Regions from separate parts of the Lysinibacillus sp. Bpr_S20 genome, predicted to be linked through region 1. Evidence: riboswitches for the same ligand, from Rfam matches in the RefSeq annotation. Region 1 holds a riboswitch; each other region holds the start of a gene.

Region 1 (7,532 bases):
CTAATATTAATACAGGTGTAGATTGCTCAGCCTATACACAAATCGTTTTTTCTAAGTTAGGGATTTCACTACAACGTACATCTTCATCTCAATATCAGCAAGGTACTGCGATTGCAAAAGCTCAGTTGAAGACTGGAGATCTTGTATTTTTTAATACGTCAGGAAGTGGTGTTTCCCATGTTGGCATATACATAGGGGACAATAATTTTATTTCAGCTACAACAAGCTCTGGCGTTAAAATCGATAAAATCAATGATCCTTATTATTGGGGATCTCGTTACGTAGGGGCAAAACGCGTAGCAAACTTCACTGAAAATACGGGTGAAGTAAAAGGTACTGAAGTCGACTTTAGCATCTATGCATCGCGTGGAGAAGTAGCTCTTAAACTGGCTAATCAATTACATTTAGATACTAGTAACACGAATACAAGCTTTCCTGATGTAAAACCAACGTCTAAATATGCTGGTGCTGCAGAAGCACTTAAAAAAATCGGCGTATTTTCAGGTGATGCCAATGGAAAATTTAATCCTAATTCACCTATGACTCGTGCTCAATTATCAAAAGTTTTAGTAGAAGCATTCCATTTAAAACAACAAGGAACAGCACTCCAATTTGTTGATGTTCCAAGTACGCATTGGGCTTACAATTATGTAAACATTCTCTCTTCCAATAAAATTACAGTTGGTAAAGGTAATAATACTTTCGGGGTGAACGACAATGTTACACTCGTACAATTAGATACTTTTATTAAGCGATTAGCGCAATAACTTTAAGAAACGGTGTTTCATCTATGGATGAAATGCCTTTTTTGTTCTTTTGCTTCACCTATAAAAAAGCCAGTACTAATTGTACTGACTTAAACATTACAAAATCTTTTATGTTTCATCGTTCTTTCTCGAGGATGCGAGGGCAAAATAGCATTGTATAGTTCTAGAGATGCGGGATGCTTGTATGCTCCATCTTTAGCAATCTCCTCAACTAGCTGACCGTTTTGCATCACGAGGATGCGATCTGACATAAAACGTGTAGCTTGTAAATCATGAGAAATGAAAATGTAAGCAAGGTGCCTATCTTTTTGAAGGCTTTGGAGTAATTGTATAATATGCTTTTGCAAGATCATATCAAGACTACTAATGGCTTCATCCAATACAATCAATTTTGGGTTTAAAGCAAGAGCTCTAGCGATGTTGACACGTTGCTGTTGCCCTCCGCTCAGTTGCGAAGGATATTTTTGGTCAATGGTCCTCCCTAATTCCACACAGTCTAGCAATTCCCTTACTTTATGTTGTCTCTCTGTTTTACTGAAATGTTCAAAATTAAGGAAAGGCTCTTCTATTATTTCAAAAATCGTCTGCTTCGGATTAAATGAATGATAGCTATTTTGAAAGACAGTCTGTAAATCTCTACGGATTATTTTTTTGTGCTTGCTTGTCGTTTCGTAAAGATTTACCCCTTGAAATAGAACCTCTCCTTTCGTCGGTCGCTCAATTCCTAAAATAATCCGACCTAACGTACTTTTGCCCGAACCACTTTGACCGACGATTCCTAAACATTCGCCCTCCTGAAGTGAAAATGTTACCTTCTGTAATACAGGTGCTTCCTGTCCTCGTTTGAACATGAACGGTCTTGGTCTTTGATCATAATGCATTTCAATACTTCTCACTTCTAGCAGCGTCATATTTTTTCACCTCTAAAACACAATTCTTGATTGTAAAAGTTTCTTTGTATACGGATGCTGAGGTGCATCGAAAAAATCATAGACATTCGCGTGCTCAATGATTTCGCCTTGATACATCACAGCCACGTCGTCAGCTAGTTCAGCAATCACACCTATATCATGCGTTACAAGAATAATAGCAGCCTCCGTTTCCGAGCGAATACGATCAAATAGTGTTAATACTTGTTTTTGATTGACTGTATCTAAAGCTGTCGTTGGTTCATCTGCAATATATAGAGATGCTTGAATCGCCAATGACAAAGCAATCATCACTCGCTGGAGCATTCCCCCGCTTAATTGAAAAGGATAATAGCGCAAAAGCTGTTCTGGATTAGGTAAATTGACTTTATACATGGCATCAAGAGCAATCTGTCTCATTTCTTTTTTAGACATCACAAAGTGAGCCTTTAATGTTTCGCGAAAATGGCTTTCAATCGTTTGAATACGATCAAAAGCTGTAGATGGATTTTGCATAATCATAGATAGATGCCTGCCGCGATACGCTCTTAATTTAGCGGCTGATACGTTCAATAAATTTTCTTGCTGATAGAAGATTTGACCCTCTGTAATCTGCACCACAGCCGGTAGTGATTGCATGATGGCGTGGCAAAGCATTGTTTTTCCACTACCACTTTCCCCTATAATCCCTAAGACACGCCCTTTATAGGCAGTCATATTAATAGCGGTTAATATATTTTTCTCCCCGATTTTTACCGTTAAGTCTTTCACTTCTAAAACTTTCTCCATAATTTCCCCTTTACTGGCCAAGCTTCTTGAAACTACTTGCCAAATGATTCAGTAATAGCACAACGAGGACGATGGCAAGTCCCGGATAAAGCATTAGTTCAGGATGTTGGCGGATATATTGCTTTCCTTCATTCACCATCATGCCCCATTCAGGGATCGGGGCCTGCACGCCAAGTCCAATAAACGAGAAGCCTGCAATTTCTAAAATAACCTTTCCTATATCTAATACAACAATTGTTACGATAGGTGGCAGTAGATTAGGGATATAATGGCGCATAATTAACTTGATTCCTGAAGTTCCGCTAATTCTTGCTGCTTGGATGAAACCTTTTTCATTCATCCCGATAAATAATCCTCTAATCCATCTCGAATAATAAACCAGTTGCGTAAAAATAAGGGCAATGAATACATTTTTTAAGCTAGGACCTAATAAACCTAAAAGTCCAAATGCAAGAACAAGTGTCGGAAAAGCTAATAAAATATCACATATTCGAATAAATAAAAAATCTATTAACCCTCTCTTCAGTGCAACAAAAGCACCTAGTAGAACAGCTAAAAGAATGGCTACTATTTGAATGATGAGCGCCGATCCTAAAGAATAGCGAATACCTAAAAGCATTCGTGACCAAACACATCTTCCTAAATGATCTGTCCCTAATGGATAGTCCAAAGATGGACCTAAAAATTTCTTTGAGATATCGATAGCTAAAGGATCATGGGGCATTATAATTGGCGCAAACAGTCCAAGCAAGCCAATGATCAAAAGTAACGTTAAACTAAATAATCTTTTAACATATACATTTTCTTTTCGTACAAGGCTCACTTTAAGCTCTCCTACCCTTCATCATGAGATGAGGATCCAATAGGCGATGTAATACATCTGTACATAAGTTTACAAGCACATAGATGACAGCAATAATTATTACATAGCATTGTACAACTGGATAATCCCTGTTCATAATGGATTCTATTAAATACCTACCTAGTCCAGGCCAACTAAAAACCTGCTCCACAATGACTGCACCACCTAGTAAATTACCAAGCGTCATACCTAACAAAGTAGTTAATGGTATAATGGCATTTCTTAAAACATGGCGGACGAGGATAACAGAATTTTTTAATCCCCTTAGCTGAGCATATTGAACATATTGCTGTTGTAATTCTTCAATGATCGTTGAACGAATAAACTGGACGAACAGTCCAATTGTCGGTAAAGCTAATGTGAATGCAGGTAAAACTAGATGGGCTAGTGTGCCCTTTCCATTTGTCGGGAATAGGCCTAATTTCAAGCTAAATAGATAAAGTAATAAAAAACCTAACCAAAATGTTGGAATGGATATGCTCATAATAGTCAATAGTCTTATGATTTTATCGATGATGGAATGCTTATACAACGCGCTTATGATCCCTAATGGCAGACTTAATCCTAAAATAAGCACAAATGACGCAACCGCTAATTCAATGGTTGCGGGTAATTTAGCGAAAAGCTCATGTGCTACTGGTAATTTACTAACAAAGGATGTACCAAAATCTAAATGCAAAATTCCTTTTACCCAAAGCAAATATTGAAGAAGAAAAGGTTTGTCTGTCCCCAGTTCTTCACGTAATGCTTGAATGGCTTCTGCTGTTGGCGCAACTCTTGCCATTCTAAGCATAACCTCAGCAGGCTCTACTGGAACGAAACGAATAAATACAAAGGTCAGGATGGATACGCCCAATAATACAAATGGCAATGTCAAAATTCTTTTTAAACAAAACATCCATGTCGATTCATACATGCTGTCACTTCCTCATCAATCCTATGATAAAGAGAGAGCTGTCTTTGATCGACATACTCTCTCTTCTATACTTATTTTTCTTTATCCATTTGTGCATATGGAATATCATATTCAGAGGCACGTGGAGCAAAATCCTTCATATATGGCTGATAAATCACGGTATTTGTTTCGTAAGATATAGGATAGAATAGTGCTTGGTCATGGAACATTGTTAAAATATCCGTATACAGTTGCACTCGCTCCTTTTCATCTGTACCTACTAATAATTGATGGATTTTATTATCGATTTCTTTGGCATTTTGTAAGCCTAATTTCGCTTCATAGACACCATTAGCGTTTGGTGTAGCTGATTCATTAGCAAAGCTATGTGGATCTGTTGGTGGTCCATTTGTACGCCAGAAATTAATATCAACTTGATCATCCATTAATTTTTGCAGACCTACCATCACATCTGCGCCTTCTAAATTCAACTGTACGCCTATTTTTGCTAGTTCACCTTGCATGTATTCCGCCATTGGCTTTTGAATCGCATCTGTTGCAATGTAAATTAAATCTAATGTGAGCGGTTGTCCGTTTTTAGTACGAATTTTTTCGCCCTTCTGTAGCTTCCATCCCGCTTCGTCTAGCAATTGTTGCGCCTTTTTAGGATTATTTATTATTGGCGCTAAATCAATATTGGCATAAGGAATAGCATCCCAAAATAGTGTATTCGCAACCTTTTCTGTACTATTTGTAATCGTCTCAACCATTTGCTCTTTATTGATTGCATATTGAATCGCTTGACGTACTTTTAATTCTGCTAACGGACCTGACTGTGTATTAAATAGCAGCGCTCGCGTTGACAAAGGTTCAGATGTTGTGGTTTTATACTTTCCGCTATCTTTTAAAAACGTATAGTTATCTAAACTAATAATGCCTCGACCATAAATTAAATCTAATTCTTCGTTTTCAAAGGCCAACGAAATCGATTCAGAATCAGGAATGATTTTTACTTTTATGTTATCAACAAGTGGTTTTTCTCCCCAGTAGTTGTCGTTTCGACTAAATAAGGCATATTCGTCTTTTTTGTAATCGGTTAATACCCATGGGCCTGTACCAACAGGCGCTTTGATTGAATTTTGCGTCGCATCCCCTTTAGGGAATCCATTATCCCCTAAAAAACGGAAAGGTCTTACAAAAGCAAGTTCATTTAAGACAGGGTAATAGGGTTCATCCAATTTCAAACGTATAGTAGAATCATCCACTTTTACAACCTCCACAATATGGTTGACCATGCCCATCCAAGCATGCATATCACGATTGGCTAGTACTGCATCAAAATTACGAATTACATTGTCTGCATTAAAAGCCGTTCCGTCTGAATACTTCACATCTTTTCTTAAATGGAAAGTATAAGCCGTTTTATCCTTAGAGATGTCCCAACTTTCCGCTAATTTCGGCGTAATTGTCCCATCATCGTTATACTCAACCAATGATTCATAGACCATTGCTTGTGCTGTCATTTGATTTGGTAAATATGTATGGGGATTTAATGGTCCTACATCTAGTGGCCAGCCAATCGTTATCATTTTTTCGTCTGTCTGCTGTTTCGATGCTGTCTCTCCCTTTTCATTATCTGTGCTCGTACAGCCAGTGAGTAAACTGAAGGTCAAAACAAGCATGAAAGGAAGTAAATACTTTGTCAATTTCATTTTCTGTCTCCTATCTCTGTTCGTGGTGCACTAAGAATCTACAGAAAGAAGGCATAAAAAAACCTTATTCCAAAAGAATAAGGACAGAAAATCTTACTTAAAGTAAGCCTCCATCCATCTCCCTATCTTTCGTAGATCGTCAATGAATCTTCTTACAAGCAGGCATTCTGGCTCATGAATCATTATTTTGCTTCACCTTCCCAAGTCATAACTCAGTGGTATTTGAAACAAAACTCCTCATTTACAGCTGCGGGACAGCATGGGATTTACACCCATTTTCCATTTAATTGAATGAAAGATCTTTCACTCAAACTTGTAATGATTGCTATGAAATTAGTATTAAACATATCATGCTCAAATGTTCACGTCAATTTTATTTTCTGAATATAATAATATTCTCGAAATAATGACTAACATTAAAAACTTCTTTTTATTGTAAGTCACGCTTTCTTCAAAGAAAACAGAATATAGATATTTTCAATTTCATGGTATTCTTCTAAAACCCAAGAGGTTTGGGTTAAAATTCGCTGCAATCCCTCCAGCCCAAGATATCGGATTTGCACGCCGATAAACTCTGTAAAACCGAGGTATCCCGGATTTACATTTGCTCGGTCGAAAATTAATGAACCTGTAATCCGAGCGTCCGCTGGGGAGTTTGTAAAGAAATGATTTAAATTTTCGATGATATCTGAATCTGAACCATACTCAAAAAGACCACCTTCCGATGAACAGAGTTGAATCCAGTCGGAACGTTCTAAATTCATCTTTAGTAATGCATCCGGTTGGCTCCAGTCATAATGAATAGTTTTGAGGGTGATGTCAAGATCATGAAAGCGTTCCCCTGGTTGCTTCAAAACATCGATGCACCGTTTTGCAAAATTGGGACCGTAAGTATCGATATCTAAAATGTTGATTTCAATCTTCCGTCCCTTCAGTAATTCCGGCTCCGATTCTTGAATTAGAATCAGGGTATTGATACTGTCGGTAGCGGCTCCCCCAGCGATATTGAAGAAACAAAGGTTTCGATCAGGGAATTGCTTGAGCTGAGGCAGCAAAATTTCAGACTGGCGCTGACAAAGGTCCCTCAGCCTAATCCGAAGTCCCATGAAAGATGTTTGCTTCACCGCCCACTTGTCCCGGAAACTTAATTTAATCCCCGGGCTTAAGTTGGGACCAAGTTTGTACAGCAAAGTACGCATTCCGCTAAGATAGGAATTGTCGACATTAGACATTTTTACAAAGATGTTGAGGATAAAGCTAGGCATCTTCTTTAATGATTCAATGCTCCGAGCTGACTTAAGACAGCTCAAATGATACGCCTGATGATCAATACTTGCGTTAAAAAGGGGATGGGTTATATCTAGGATTGGCATTTCTATTTCATTCTCGAAAATCGCATAGAGAATTCGCTGATTTTCATTAGCGTTCATAGTTTGCAACTCCACCTCACTTGAGAAAAGAATTTTAGTCTCACTAATTGATCTTTCTGAAGAACTCCGAGGAAACTGAAAAACCCTTCTCCGTTAGTACTGTCATTGACTTCTAAAGCTTGATTCTTGCAGGAGTTACTTCAGGTGTGTTACTTCATAATTTTCTGAT
Region 2 (7,532 bases), on a different contig from region 1:
TCTAGCAGCAATATTTCTGCTGTTTGTGCAAGAGCTTGCGCGACAAAAACTCTTTGCTGTTCACCGCCCGACAAAAATTCCATCGGTGTCTGTTCATAGCGTTTCACACCTGTTTGCATCATTGCATGTTGGACCGCTTGTTCATCGCGATCAGTCCAGCTTGAAAAGAAGCCTGTTTGATGAGGATAACGTCCAAGTGATACTGCCTCCCGCACACTGTTTGAAAAGGCATTAGCATGTAATTGTGGTAGCACTGCCATTTTCTTCGCTAATGCACGGGCATTGTAAGAGCTTATAGTATGACCATCTATTAATATAGTGCCTGCGGTTGCCGGTAGTATGCCACTTATTACTTTTAACAGTGTGGATTTCCCGCTACCATTCGGCCCTAAAATCCCTAGTATTTTGCCTTTTTCAACGGAAAAACTTATATCATGGACAATCGGTACGTCTTCATAGCCGCCGGAAAGATGTTCAACAACAATCATGCCCGTACCCCCTTGCTTCTACGTTGTTTATAAAAAATATAGGAAAAAACGGGCGCCCCAATAAATGCAGTAATGACACCAATCGGTAGCTCTCTTGGTGTAATAATCGTTCTTGCTACTAAATCACAAATAATCAGCAAAGTTGCCCCATTTAAAAACGATAATGGCAATAAATGACGATGATCGGAACCCCAAACCATTCTCGTCATATGAGGAACAACTAAACCCACGAAACCAATTGTTCCAGAAACAGCTACCGCTGCTCCTGTCAACATAGATCCACCTACTAAAATAATATATTTACTGCGTTTAACATTGACACCTAAATGCTTCGCACGTTCTTCACCATATAACAAAACATTTAACTCGCGTCTTTGCGTCCAAAGCATTATTGAGCCAATTATGACAAACGGAATAATCATCTGAACATATGGCCAACCACGCATAGATACTGAGCCTAGCAGCCACCCGATAACTTGGCGTAGCTCCTCACCAGATAATGCAATCATTAATGAAATCAAGGAACCTAAAAATGAACTAAAGATAACCCCTGTTAAAATAAGCGTTTCCATTTTTAGCGAGCGATCTACTATTCTAGCAAAGCCCATGACAGCTACCATCGTTAATATGGCACCTATCATACTAAAGATTGGCAATGTAAAATGGCCTACTACAGGTATTGATAAACTAAAAAAAATCGTCATAACTGCGCCAACGGATGCACCAGAGGAAACCCCTAACGTATAAGGGTCAGCCAACGGGTTTTTTAATAAGCCTTGAAAAGCTGCCCCTGCAATGGCAAGTGACGCCCCTACAAGCCCTGCCAACAGGACTCGAGGTAATCGAATTTTCCATAAAATATTGGCAGCTGTTTCATCAGCCGCTTTATTCCACAATACTTCTAGTGGAATATGAACCGAGCCTATCGCCACACCACACCAGATGCTAATGATTAGAAGCGTAATTGCTGTTACATAGGCTACAATTGTTTTACTCATTTAAATGCCTCAGGGTAGACAGCCTTTGCTAATTCCTCAAGACCATCTGCTAAACGAGGACCTTGACGACTTGTCGTATTTTCATCGACTTGTACAATGGCTTTATTTTTCACGGCAGAGATTGTCTCAAAGCCTGGACGTTGCGGTATTTTTGTTAAAATATCAGGTACATAATTATAGGCGACAACAATGACATCTGGATTTTTTGCGATAATTTGTTCAGCATCAATTTCATACCAGTTGTTTGAATCTGCTGCTACATTTTCGGCATGAATCATTTGAAGCATTTCATTCATAAATGTACCTTTACCAGCTGTATAAATTTGTGGCTCATCAGAAGATTCTACAAAGACTTTCTTTGGCTCAACACCCTCAAGTTTTGTTTCAACTTCTTTCACTTTTGCCTTCATATTTGCGACTATTTTTTTAGCCTCTTCTAGTTTTCCTGTTGCACGACCAAGCTGTTCAATCGTTGTGTAAGTTTCATTAAAGTTTTTTGCATCCGCTACTACAAATACTTTCACACCTGCAGCCTCAAGCTGTTCAATTGCTCCTTTTGAATAGCTCATACCCGATGCATGCGCAAGAACAATATCTGGCGATAAAGCAACAATTTGTTCAATATTATAATCTATGCCGCCAACCTTTTCTTTTTTAGTAGCCTCTACTGGATAATCGTCATTATCTGTTACACCCACTATTTCATCATTTAAGCCAAGACCAAATAAAATTTCAGTGTTACTTGGAATGAGAGAGACTATTTTTTCAGGAGGTGCTTCTAGCGTAATATCTTTGCCAGTAGCATCCGTTAACGTCATTGGGAATGTTGCTTGATCTACTTTCGTTGCCTCTTGTTGTTCAGTAGATGAGGGCTTTTCTTTTGTTGCCTCTTTTGTATTACATGCAGCAAGCAAGCCAATTGCCAAAAATGCTGATAATCCTATTTTCCAAATTTTCTTCATGTGAATAAATCCCCCTTAGTCCTGTGCATATAGTTTTTAACGACTTGTTTTTCTGATTGATCGATACTTTTCAGATTTTCATCTGCTAATGTTGTGGTTTATTGCTCAATGTTGCAGGTTTATCACAAACATTTTGAGTTTATCACCTAACTATGTAGATTTATCGCCCAACATTTTGAGTTTATCACCCAACTTTGTCGATTTATCACCTAACATTGTGAGTTTATCGCCCATTTTTTAAATATATCGACATTCATCTTCCAAAACAAATACCCCTCATCAGAAAACAATGAGGGGGTCAAATTTGCACAAAAAAATCCATGACAAAATCCACCATCCTATCCTCGTAGGCTACAACGTGTTTTCTATAAAGGCAGGTCTCCTGGCTCGTGCTACATACGCTTTTTCAAGCCTTCCCGAAATTTTCAGTGGCGCAGATTGAAAAAACTCACACATACAGTGGCGGGACCGCATCGGAATTACACCGATTTCCCTTTTCACTTTACTTAAGTAAAGAACCTTTATAATTTTCAGTTGATTTTATTATACATGAAAATTAAAGAAGTCGCCTCCATTCGAGACGACCCCCAATTAAATCCATTATGCGCCAAAGAAGTTACACTATATCCGAAAAATACTGTACCGTTTTCATTGGTGCACCCAATTCACGCAATGACCATGTGTTCTCTAAATAAATATCTGCTAGTTTCTCATATTTGCCACCGAATTTTTGAGCCCATTCGACCGCTACCACACTTTCATATAAATGCGCCATTTTCTCTGCGACCTTTTTTGCCTCAAACGTTTTCGTAGCATCATCTAAACGGCTAAATGTTTGCAACGTTGAATCTAGTTTTGCTAATTGATCCACTACAATTTCGACTAATGGACTGTCAGCTAATTTTTCTAAACGTTCCTCCATGACACGGACAAACATTTCGTGCACATGAAACTTTTCAACTAAACGAATAAGCTCTAAGGCTAAAATATTCGCAGTCCCCTCCCACACAGTAAGTACCTGTGCATCTCGTAATAACCGAGGTGTAACAAAATCTTCAATATAGCCGTTTCCGCCATGTAATTCAATGGCTTCACTAGCATAATGTACAGCTTGCTCCGCCGTTTCTTTTTTCATGATCGCAATATACAAACGATTCAAAATGATGTCCTCTTTTTTGCCCTGCCCGCTCGTTACTTTATCGTACAGCTGAATAACATCAAAAACCGTAGCAACTTCTACATGAAGCTTGGCAGCGAATTTCCCTAGCGTATCTTGAATCATAGGATATTGTGTTAAAGGTTTACCAAACGCATGACGATTTGTTACATAGTGCTTCGCCTCTAAATATCCGCGGCGCATAATGCCGATAGAAGCAACTGCATTGCAAATTCTTGATAAATTAAGCGCCTCGAGCATGTAGTAAATCCCTTTATCAGGGTCACCTACAACATAGGCTAGCGCACCATCAAATTCTACTTCACCAGAAGGTACTGCTCTAACACCAAGTTTATCTTTTAAACGCCGAATTCGAAGGTTATTCACAGTGCCATCCTCATTTCGCCATGGAACAGCAAACAATGTTAAGCCCTTTGAGCCTGCCTTAGCCCCTTCCATGCGAGCCAATACCATAGTTACGCCACACATTCCTGCGTTAGATGCAAAATATTTCTCCCCATATAAACGATACTGATTGCCTTCCTGTCTTGCTTCTACAACATTCGCACCAACATCAGAGCCACCTTGACGCTCCGTTAAAAATGTAGCCCCTTCATATAGCTCCGTCTCTCCTGTTGCACAAACATGTGGTAAAAAGCGCTCCTTCACCTCATCACTCGCGTAATGATCCAGTAAATACGCCGTTGCCATCGTTAACGTAACCGGACAATAAAAACCTGGTTCGGCATGTGATAGTATATAACCTTGAGCAAAGCTATACACATAATTGCCCTTTCTACCTAGTTGCGGAATATTCTTATGCACATAGCCCACAATGCCGGTATTGTACGTCTCTTCAATTGTTTTTTTATACCCTTCATTGACCCAAACCTTTGACACTTCTTCCCCATAGGCATTATACCTTTGTAATCGAGGTTCGCCCTCTCTATCCGTATGCTTGGCCCTCACATCAATATCTCCTGCACAAAGCTCACCGAAATCTGTTAGCTCACGTGTTGCATATTCCACAAACTCTTTATCTAGCATCATTTCTAAAACTTTTTGAAGTGTATCATTATCTTTAAAAAAGTTTGTTGTTTTCATTTCTTCCCGCTGTAAAACCTTCATGCTATTTCACCTCTTGCCCCTTCAAGGTTTGTTTTAGTATTTTGCCCGATGCATTTCGTGGTAGCGCTTCCACACGTTCAAAGATGCGTGGAATTTTATATTTAGCAAGATGCTCCTCCAAATGAGCTTTAAGTTCGATCTCGTCAATTTCTGTTTTAGCGGCATAAACGGCCTTCACCGTTTCTCCCCATTCCGGATGTGGCACACCTATTACAGCAACTTCAAATATCCCCTCATAGCTCAACATACTATCTTCAATTTCTTTCGGGTAAATATTCACACCGCCTGACAAAATGACATCCTTTTTACGATCGACAATCCAAATATAACCGTCCTCATCTATACGAGCTAAATCACCCGTCTTCAGCCAGCCATCTATAAATGCAGCCTTTGTTGCGATATCATCTTTGTAATAGCCCAGCATATTGCCCTCACCGAATAACACAATTTCTCCTACTTCACCAACACTGACTTCTTCACCATTGTCGTTGATAATACGTAACTCCGCTCCAAGTGGTGCACGTCGACCAATGCTCCCCGCCTTCCTTGCATGCTCTTTGCCAAACAATAACGAACCGCTTGGGCCCGCCTCTGTTAAGCCATAGACACACGTCACATTATCCGTTCGGAAAGCTTTTTGGATAGCGTGGATTTCTTTTTGTGATAACGGTGCGCCACCATAAATCCACCATTTCATCGATGATAAATCAGCTGTTTGCAATCTTGGCAGTTGAGCAGTTAACAAATAAGCGACAGGTGCGCCAAAGAAATGTGTTGTTCTTTCTTGCTCGATTGCATCAATCAACAAATCTGGTGTAAATGTTGGCGTTAACACATTTGTTGAGCCTATAAGCATTCCCGCCATTAAAAACAAATGTAATGGAGCTGAATGCGTCAACGGCATCATAAGAAGGATTCGGCTTTCTGGCTTTACTTCCATTTCCACTGCAATCATTTGCGCTACAGTTAAAATATTGCGATAGCTAAACAATACCCCCTTTGGTTTCCCCGTTGTGCCTGATGTATATAAAATCGTTGAAACATCATCCTCATTCAACTGGCAGTCAATTGTTTGATTGCTTGCCTGTTGAATAAGTGTTTCATAGCTTAGCCAACCAGCCTGCTCTTGACCTGTTTTGATTTTTAAAGGGACTACCTTGATGTTGTCAACTGCTGCAAAAATTGCCTCATGTACTAGAATAGCCTTAGCATCAGCATGCTGTGCTACGTACTCAACCTCTTGCAGTGTAAATTTCGCATTTACTGGAACGACAATAGCTCCAATACGCTGAATAGCAAAATAACTAACAACAAACTCGATAACATTAGGCATAAAAAGGATAACTTTATCGCCTTGCCACACACCTTGTTCTAATAAGACATGACTAAGACGTGTCACCTGCTCATCTAAATCACGATAAGTCATTCGACTGCCCTGACAAACAACTGCTTCACTCATAGGGTATTTTCGCGCATTACGTGCCAACAAATTCGAACTATTCATCGTGCATCTCTCCCTTAAAAGTCGCTAATTTTTCTATAAAAATGCCTTGTAATTGCTGTAACTCGTTTTTCATCTGTGTAAGCTCTGCTATCTTACTATCAATCTCTTGAATTTTTTGCTCTCCATATTCGACCGTACGCTCCAACTGCTGTACGCCTGTGCGATCAAGATCAAACAGCAATACCATCTCCTTAATCTCCTCAAGTGAAAAACCGTAACGCTTCCCTCGGAAAATAAGTTTAAGCTTCGCTAATTCTTTTTTTGAAAAGGTTCGCTGATTAGTAGATGATCGATTAGGATTAAGTAGCCCTAGCTCCTCATAATATCTAATTGTCCGTGTTGAAACATTAAACTGCTTAGCCACTTCTTTAATCGTCTTCAACAGCATCCCCCTCTCCCATTTTCCATTAGTATAGCATTGACGTTAGCGTAAACCGCAACGAGATTTATGAATTTTATAGAAAATAATAGTTTTAATGAGAGAAATTGATTCGGTCAGGGATTTCACCTGGCACTTCGACAACTCTTTCCGTCGCTTCGGCGGATCTATCCATCCAGTTCTTGATATTGTGTAAAATTCTATTAAAAGTTTTTCAATCCTGAGTTTAGTTTTGTCAAATTGTCCAGCTTATGTTGGAAATCGCCGCTAAAAGTGTGAGTTGCGCCGCTAACTAAGCGAGGATCGCCGCTAAAACCTGATAATCCGCCGCTAACCAAGCTACGAACGCCGCTAAAACTAGAAATTCCGCCGCTAAGAACCTGACTTTAGTCAAATTGCTTCGGATTCTATCTGCGATTCAACACCTTTAGCTATCAAATCCATTTCCACACAAAAAACCCCCGGCACATGTCGTGCCGGGGGCAAAATAGACTATTATTACATTTTTTCCGGTGCAGATACGCCGATTAAGCGTAATGCGTTGGCAATTGTTGTACGTACAGCAGTAATAAGGGCTAAACGAGCTTCTGTTAGCTCTTTATTTGAAGCATCTAACACTTTTTCAGCGTTATAAAAGCTGTGGAATGCAGCCGCTGTTTCTTGAATATAGTTGGCAATACGGTGTGGTGTACGGTGCTTCGCAGCTTCTGCTACCACTTTCGGGAAGTCGCCTACTTTTTTCAATAAATCAATTTCTTTTTCCGCAGTTAACAGCGTTAAATGATCTGTTGTTGCAGCAAAGCCTTGCTCATTTGCTGAGCGTAAAATCGATGAAATACGTGCATGCGCATATTGTGCATAATACACTGGGTTTTCATTTGATTGAGATACGGCAAGGTCAAGGTCAAAGTCCATAT
Region 3 (7,532 bases), on a different contig from region 1:
AAAATCGTGGAGAAGTTCCACTTTACAATCATGTGATTATAGGGCTTGGGCAAAATATGTCACGTGAAAAGCTCTATGATCGTATTAATCTTCGCGTGGATATTATGATGGAAAAAGGGCTTTTAGAAGAAGTAAAGGGCTTATGGCAGCAAAATATTCGCGGCGTGCAGTCCATCCAAGCAATCGGCTACAAGGAATTATATGATTACCTTGATGGAAAATGTTCATTAGAAGAAGCCGTTGATAGTTTAAAGCAAAATTCTCGCCGTTATGCGAAAAGACAACTAACTTACTTCCGTAATAAAATGGATGTCTATTTTGTTAAAAATGACGAAAAACTTTAATTAATTTCTGAAAATTACTAATTGCCAAATTGGGAGAACATGCTACTATAGGAATGAAGAGGTAGAAAGAGAGTATAGGGAGGCATTTTTGATGAAATCAATTAACTTGCAAGATACATTCTTAAACCACCTACGTAAAAATAATGTTTTTGTAACTGTGTTTTTGTTGAATGGATTTCAATTAAAAGGAACGGTGAAATCCTATGACAATTTTACAGTATTATTACTAGATGCTGATAGCAAACAACATCTTATTTACAAACACGCTATTTCAACATTTGTTCCAGGAAAGCAAGTGGATTTTTTAGAGACAGATGAATAGATCATTCATCATCAAAAGTTTTGGAATCAGATTTTATAAAACGTTTACTATGTGTATAAGTTGATTGGAGTGAAGACTGGGCGACTCCTTAGGGATTAGCGACGCCCCTAGGAAGCTCTGTGCGAAAGCGAAGCGTCAGCTACAAATGTTTTATCTGCGCGACAGCAGCAAATGTTTTCTGTAGCGAAAGCGAAGCGTCAGCTACAAAGCGCCCAGTCGGAACGGAAATCAACCCCACGTTATGATGAAGGGCCTTAAAAAACTAGATTAAAACAGTTAGTGTTCTTGACACTAGCTGTTTTTTTGCCTACAGGCTATAATGTAAGAGGAAATCGACATATTGGAGGACAACACAAATGAAATCAATGGATACAACTGAAATAGTAGCACTATTAGATGCAAACGAAGACCTATATATTATTGATGTTCGTGAAGATGAAGAGGTGGCACAGGGCATGATTCCTGGTGCTCAGCATATTGCACTTGGGACAATCCCAGAGCGATTAGATGAATTAGATGCTTCTAAGCCATACATTATCGTTTGTAAGGCAGGCGGTCGTTCAGCAAATGCTTGTGCATACCTTGAAGCTCAAGGCTTTGACGTAACAAACCTTGAAGGCGGCATGCTTGCTTATGATGGAGAGTTAGAATTTAAATAATGACGTACTGTAAAGAGAAAGAGCCTATCAATAGTTGCTCTTTCTTTTTTCTTGTTCTTATTTTTTTAGTGAGTTCATGATAAGGCTAAAGTTTTTTTCGAAATTCTTGTATGGATTAACATTTTTTTGCCCGCGAATCTTTGAAGTGTAACTAGCAAAGTTTAAACCAGCACCGTAAATTTGTAATGCGCCATTCGCAAGATCTCCTTTCTTAAGAAGTTCAATACCTTCCTTTAAGAAGTTTTCGCTCTCATCTAAGTGACATTCAGTAATGTTTTTATCGCCACTGTGAAATAACTTTAAGTTTTCAATGATTTTATTTGCCGTATCTTCTCCTATAGAAGCGTCTACATTGATTAATATTTGGTTTATCGGTTTTACTAGCTGAGCATATAGGCTATCATAATTTTCGCATGTTTCAGCAATTGCGTTTCTTAGCTCTTTTGTGTCCATCGTCTCTTCTCCTATCTTTTGATTTTGTCCTACCCTTACATTGTATGAACGCCCAAACTTATCTAGCATTAATATTCTTGTGCATGAATATTCAGAAATATGTTACAATTAAATCCGTTAAGGAGGGATAAGTATGTATCGAACGATTGCACCCCCAGCAATGTCTTTACAGTAGAATCTACTGTTTAGGCATTCGATAAATGCTTGCTAATTCTCAATAGATTCTACTGTATATCGAAGACTTTATACATGTAGAAAGTAGGAATTAGAAATGAGCGGAAAACTATCTTTTATTTTATCAATGGTTATTTTTGGCGCTGTCGGTGTTTTTGCAAAATATATTAAGTTACCTTCAAGTGAAATTGCCTTTTGGATGAGTCTCATTGGCACTTGTTTTTTACTATTGATGTTCTTTTATAAAAAAGAAAGATTTACGAAAACTACAGTTTTGCAAAACAAATGGCCATTAGTACTTTCGAGCTTAGCCTTATGTGGTAATTGGATTTTTCTTTTCCAAGCGTACAAGGAAACAACCATCGCAAATGCAGCTCTTAGCTACTATTTTGCTCCAGTACTAGTGATTTGTTTATCACCGATCGTTTTGAAAGAGAAAATAGTAGTAAGAAAAATTTTTTATGTTTGTGTTGCACTAGTAGGGCTGTTTTTTATTGTCCAAAGTCAAACTACCGAAACGAGTGGACATTATATCGGTATTATCTATGGGCTTATTGCAGCTTGCTTCTATACAATAGTGACATTCACCAATAAGTATATTCGTGGATTAAAAGAGCCAAATAATACGATTATTCAACTTGCTTTAGCAGCGTTATTTCTTGCCATTTATCTTTTTGGGACTAATGGGTTCCAAATAGTTCAAATCGATATAAAATCAATTAGTTTACTTATAGCATTGGGCATTGTCCATGCTGGAATAGGCTTCTATTTGTTCTTTTTTGGAATGCGTCATCTAAAAGGGCAAAGTATAGCTATTTTAAGCTATATTGATCCACTAACATCATTAGTAATTTCGACGATGATTCTAGGAGAGAAAATGACGGCCCTACAAATATTAGGCGCTATCCTTTTACTTGGCGCAACATTTCTGAGTGAAATAGATAAAACAAAGCGAATTTCACAATAGTAAACTAACAAGAAGCCTTTTGTAGATATCCAAATTTAGAAATATTTTTGATGTTTAGGTTTTCGGAAAAATTAAAACATTGACACAAAAAACACTTTGCCGTAGATTTAAAGTAATTGCATAAAAGCATTAGGTGCCCATTGCGGGAGAATAGGGAATAAAGTGAAAAGCTTTAGCGGTCCCACCACTGTAAAAGAGAGTTTCATAGAGAATGCCACTAGCATCGTGCTGGGAAGGTTCTATGAAATGTTGAAATTGAGCCAGGAGACCTGCCTATCTGCTTCGTATTATATAGACGATGGAAAAGTCTGTAGTTTATTTGTTATGAATAAACTACAGGCTTTTTATTTTTTTCTCTAAATCATTCTTCGAGTAACAAGGGCAAAAAAGAAAGGGGAAATTTTCATGCAATTATTACAACAAACGATTCAAAACATTCAAAGTGCTGACCACAAAATGATGGAGGCAGCAAGGGAACGCATAGATGCACTTTGTAAGCCGCCTAGTAGTTTAGGGAAGCTGGAGACTCTAGCTGTGCAATTATCAGGAATTACAGGCGAACTATTTCCTGCAATTGATCATAAAGCGATGATTGTTTGTGCCGCAGATCATGGTGTTTGTGATGAAGGGGTGACCTCAAATCCACAAAATGTGACGGTCTTTCAAACATTAAACTTCCCTAGAGGAGGAACTGGTGTCTGTGCTATCGCAAAAATCACAGATGCTAAAATTGTCACAGTAGATGTTGGCGTAAAAGAGGATATTCCACATGATGCGGGTGTCATTATTAAAAAAATTAAATACGGAACGGACAATATGGCAAAAGGTCCTGCTATGTCAAGGGAAGAAGCCATTCAATCCATTGAAGTAGGAATTGAAGTAGCTTCGGAAGAAATCCAAAAAGGGGTCAATGTACTCGGGACAGGTGAAATGGGCATTGGTAATACAACACCGAGTGCTGCCATATTATCGGTTCTTCGCGAATGTCATCCGAATGAAGTAACAGGCTTTGGCGCAGGTGTTGGACCAGGGGGAATAGCGCATAAAGTAGAAGTCATTCACAATGCTATTGCATTAAACAAACCAAATCGTCAGGATGCAATAGATATTCTTGCGAAAGTCGGAGGGTTAGAAATAGGTGCTATGGCTGGGGTAATACTTGCTGCTGCTGCACATCGCAAACCTGTTGTTATTGATGGCTTTATTTCTACCATCGCTGCCCTTATCGCTTTCGAACTCGAACCAAACGTCAAAGACTATATTATTCCTTCGCACGCCTCAGAAGAACCAGGTGCTAAAATTGCCGCTGAAATGCTCGGAATTGAACCGATGCTACAAATGAATATGCGATTGGGAGAGGGCTCTGGTGCAGCGTTAGCCTTTCCTATTTTGGACGCAGCTTGCTCGATGATGAAAAATATGGCTACTTTAGAAGAAGCTACGTTGTTGTTGAAAAAGTAACTTTATTAATTTTCGGGTGCTTATTGTCGCTGCCGTGGATAGATAAATAAGAAATAACAAGCCCAAATTTGATATTTGGGCTTGTTATTATGCAACAGTATAACTATGCTCGATTCAACCTCCGCAACGGTAATCGCCATTTCTTCATATAGGAAAGTATTCTTAGTACTGTGATCACACCAAATAATACATATAAAAAGAGATCCCCTGAAAATAGTTGAAGTCCGATGATAAGCCCAGCTAGTGCTGCCCAAACACCATAGATTTCATCACGGAGGACTAATGGTTGTCGTCTAGCTAATAAATCGCGAATAATTCCACCACCTGACCCTGTTAAGACAGCAGCTACAATAACCGCGCTAATTGGCATGTCGAGCTTTACAGCATACAGAGCACCTTGAATCGCAAATGCAGATAATCCAATAGCATCAGTGATATTGCCCCAGCGATGCCAATGTTGAATAAGTCGATGCGGAAATAAGAAAAAAATTGTAATGGCTGCAATGGCAATTTGAAACATCATATCCTGCCCCCACAGTGTAGTTACAGGTAACCCTATCAATAGATTTCGTATAGCTCCACCACCGAATGCGGTTACGATACCGAGTATATAGACACCGAATAAATCGTATTCTTCCTCCATTGCAATTATTGCCCCGGAAATAGCAAAGGCGATTGTTCCAATGATACTAAAAACCTCCCAAGCCAACCCTGTCACCCCTTAGTTGAATAAATCATTTTGTTTTCATTCAGTAGGTGTTTGGACACCTACTGAATGAAGATAAAGCCTCCGTACGCAATTTCGTCCAGAAAAAATTGATGTTGTTGTAATTAAAAATCATGAAAGACTTCTTTTTGGTATATAAGAGTTATTACAAAGAAAGTAACGCCTTATAATTTGGAATTATCCGACATTAAATAACGGGCGTGTTGATTAGGAAAAAATAGGTTTATTATGTATTCCCATTTTAACTGATTGTAGCGAAGGGCTACTCGACGCTCGCCCGCAGGAAGCTTTGCTCTGCGCGAAAGCGAAGCGTCAGCGACAAAGCGAGTAGCCCGTAGCAGAAATCAGCCTCTTCAAATTAATTTGGATGTATAAAAAATGGTTTTTAACACACCTAATTAAATAACTTATTATAACAAAGAAAAATAGTTTAAGTTTGCAATTTGAACTTTGCAAGTAATGCAATCAGAAACGAAAGCAATTTTTGCAGGCAGGCTCACAAATTGTTAAGATAAGATTTGAACAAATGTGAAATGGAGAAGAACAGTATGACTTTTACAACCAATCTAACAGAAGAGACATTAGCATTAGCTGCTAAAATAGAAGCAAAGGTACGCCCTTTTCATGCAAAGGTAGAAGAAATGGCGTTCTTCAATCAACAAAAAGTGCTTGCTGCGTTCCGTAAGCATCAAGTAAGTGATTATCATCTGCACCCATCTAACGGTTATGGCTATGATGATGAGGGGCGTGACAATTTAGAACGTGTTTATGCAGAGGTCTTTGGAGCGGAGGCTGCCATTGTACGTCCGCAAATTATTTCTGGTACACATGCAATCACACTTAGCTTATTCGGAGTGTTACGTCCTGGTGATGAATTACTTTATATTTCGGGTCAGCCGTATGATACATTGCAATCAATCGTCGATGGTGGAGACAAGGATACTGGCTCGTTAAAAGATTATAAAATCGGTTATAGCCATGTGGATTTAATCGATAATCAAAAGATCGATTGGAAAGGCGTTGCGGCTGCCATTACAGCAAACACAAAAATGATTGCTATCCAGCGTTCGAAAGGCTATGCAACACGCCCATCCTTTACCATTTCGCAAATTACAGAAATGTGTGTAAAGATCCGTGAATTAGCACCAGATGCAATTATTTTTGTTGATAATTGCTACGGTGAATTTGTTGAGGCGCAGGAACCGACAGAAGTTGGGGCTGATTTAATGGCAGGCTCGCTCATTAAAAATCCTGGTGGAGGCTTAGCAAAAATTGGTGGTTATATTGCGGGTCGTGCGGATTTAGTAGAGAAATGTGCTTATCGTATGACATCACCAGGTATTGGTGCTGAAGCAGGAGCAACATTAAATACACTTGGTGATTTCTATCAAGGATTTTTCCTTGCCCCACATGTTGTATCGCAAGCTTTAAAAGGTGCTATTTTCACAGCTGCTATGCTAGGAGAAATTGGCATGAATACATCACCAAGATATGATGCTAATCGTACGGATTTAATTCAATCGGTTTCTTTCCAAACTGCGGAACAAATGATTGCTTTTTGTCGTGAAATTCAAGCAAATTCACCAATTAATGCGCATTATGCACCGGAGCCAGCGTATATGCCTGGCTATGAGGATGATGTCATCATGGCAGCTGGAACATTCATCCAAGGTTCAAGTATTGAGCTTACGGCAGACGGTCCTATTCGTCCGCCATTTACAGCATTTATTCAAGGCGGGTTAACATACGAGCACGTAAAGTTTGCTATTTGCAGTGCTGTTCAAAAAATCCAAAAATAAGTAACGAAAAACTATTCAAAATTTCCGTTTTGAATAGTTTTTTCTTATGGATGAAAGAAGATGATATTTTATAAATGTCATTTATATAAGTTGATTGGAGTGAGGCTTAGCGACTTCTTGGGGATTAGCGTTAGGGGAACGAAGGCTAAGAGCATCACATCCTGTGATAACGCCTTCGTGACCAACATCGTGTTGGCCACGGAAATCAACCCCACACTAGAATAGTAAGTTTAGTTTTTTACAATTTTTCATCATTTCAAAAAAATTATTTTATTCCATGTTAGGAAACCTTACATGAACTGTTGACAGTGTGAATTATTCGTTATATTATTAGCAGGTATTGGAGGGGACTTAAATGAGTCGTGAAATTAGACGAACTATGCCGTTATTATCAATGAATATCGTAATGCAATTGACCGAGCTTTCGGCACGTCAGATTCGTTATTATGAAGAACACCATTTAATTGAGCCGCACCGAACAGAAGGCAACCGTCGAATGTTTTCATTAAATGACGTCGATACATTGCTGGAAATTAAAGATTACTTGGAACAGGGCATGAACATGGCAAAAATTAAAAAGCTGTTCGCTAAAAAGAATGAACCTGTTTCAACAGATGAACCTAATT

What was found. Region 1 has a riboswitch for cobalamin ahead of nikA (nickel ABC transporter substrate-binding protein). Riboswitches for the same ligand answer to the same signal wherever they lie in the genome.
Region 2: linked by a shared signal. The riboswitch ahead of MWJ95_RS05245 (ABC transporter substrate-binding protein) and the one ahead of nikA (nickel ABC transporter substrate-binding protein) in region 1 are both predicted to bind cobalamin.
Region 3: linked by a shared signal. The riboswitch ahead of cobT (nicotinate-nucleotide--dimethylbenzimidazole phosphoribosyltransferase) and the one ahead of nikA (nickel ABC transporter substrate-binding protein) in region 1 are both predicted to bind cobalamin.

The regions. Positions count from the first base shown of each region.
Region 1 covers NZ_JALNLQ010000009.1:145,079-152,610, reverse strand. The annotation lists gene MWJ95_RS19430 (C40 family peptidase) at 1-767, shown strand, start outside; gene MWJ95_RS19425 (ABC transporter ATP-binding protein) at 857-1,678, opposite strand; gene MWJ95_RS19420 (ABC transporter ATP-binding protein) at 1,691-2,464, opposite strand; gene MWJ95_RS19415 (ABC transporter permease subunit) at 2,475-3,287, opposite strand; gene nikB (nickel ABC transporter permease) at 3,289-4,242, opposite strand; gene nikA (nickel ABC transporter substrate-binding protein) at 4,314-5,933, opposite strand; cobalamin riboswitch at 6,074-6,265, opposite strand; gene MWJ95_RS19400 (hypothetical protein) at 6,374-7,363, opposite strand; gene MWJ95_RS19395 (hypothetical protein) at 7,513-7,532, opposite strand, start outside.
Region 2 covers NZ_JALNLQ010000002.1:125,065-132,596, reverse strand. The annotation lists gene MWJ95_RS05255 (adenosylcobinamide amidohydrolase) at 1-488, opposite strand, end outside; gene MWJ95_RS05250 (FecCD family ABC transporter permease) at 485-1,486, opposite strand; gene MWJ95_RS05245 (ABC transporter substrate-binding protein) at 1,483-2,448, opposite strand; cobalamin riboswitch at 2,804-2,986, opposite strand; gene MWJ95_RS05240 (acyl-CoA dehydrogenase family protein) at 3,065-4,732, opposite strand; gene MWJ95_RS05235 (class I adenylate-forming enzyme family protein) at 4,734-6,236, opposite strand; gene MWJ95_RS05230 (MerR family transcriptional regulator) at 6,229-6,618, opposite strand; gene argS (arginine--tRNA ligase) at 7,114-7,532, opposite strand, start outside.
Region 3 covers NZ_JALNLQ010000010.1:147,582-155,113, reverse strand. The annotation lists gene miaA (tRNA (adenosine(37)-N6)-dimethylallyltransferase MiaA) at 1-344, shown strand, start outside; gene hfq (RNA chaperone Hfq) at 436-666, shown strand; gene MWJ95_RS20405 (rhodanese-like domain-containing protein) at 1,023-1,325, shown strand; gene MWJ95_RS20400 (PaREP1 family protein) at 1,383-1,778, opposite strand; gene MWJ95_RS20395 (DMT family transporter) at 2,050-2,919, shown strand; cobalamin riboswitch at 3,034-3,210, shown strand; gene cobT (nicotinate-nucleotide--dimethylbenzimidazole phosphoribosyltransferase) at 3,325-4,380, shown strand; gene MWJ95_RS20385 (trimeric intracellular cation channel family protein) at 4,484-5,089, opposite strand; gene MWJ95_RS20380 (methionine gamma-lyase family protein) at 5,656-6,906, shown strand; gene MWJ95_RS20375 (MerR family transcriptional regulator) at 7,262-7,532, shown strand, end outside.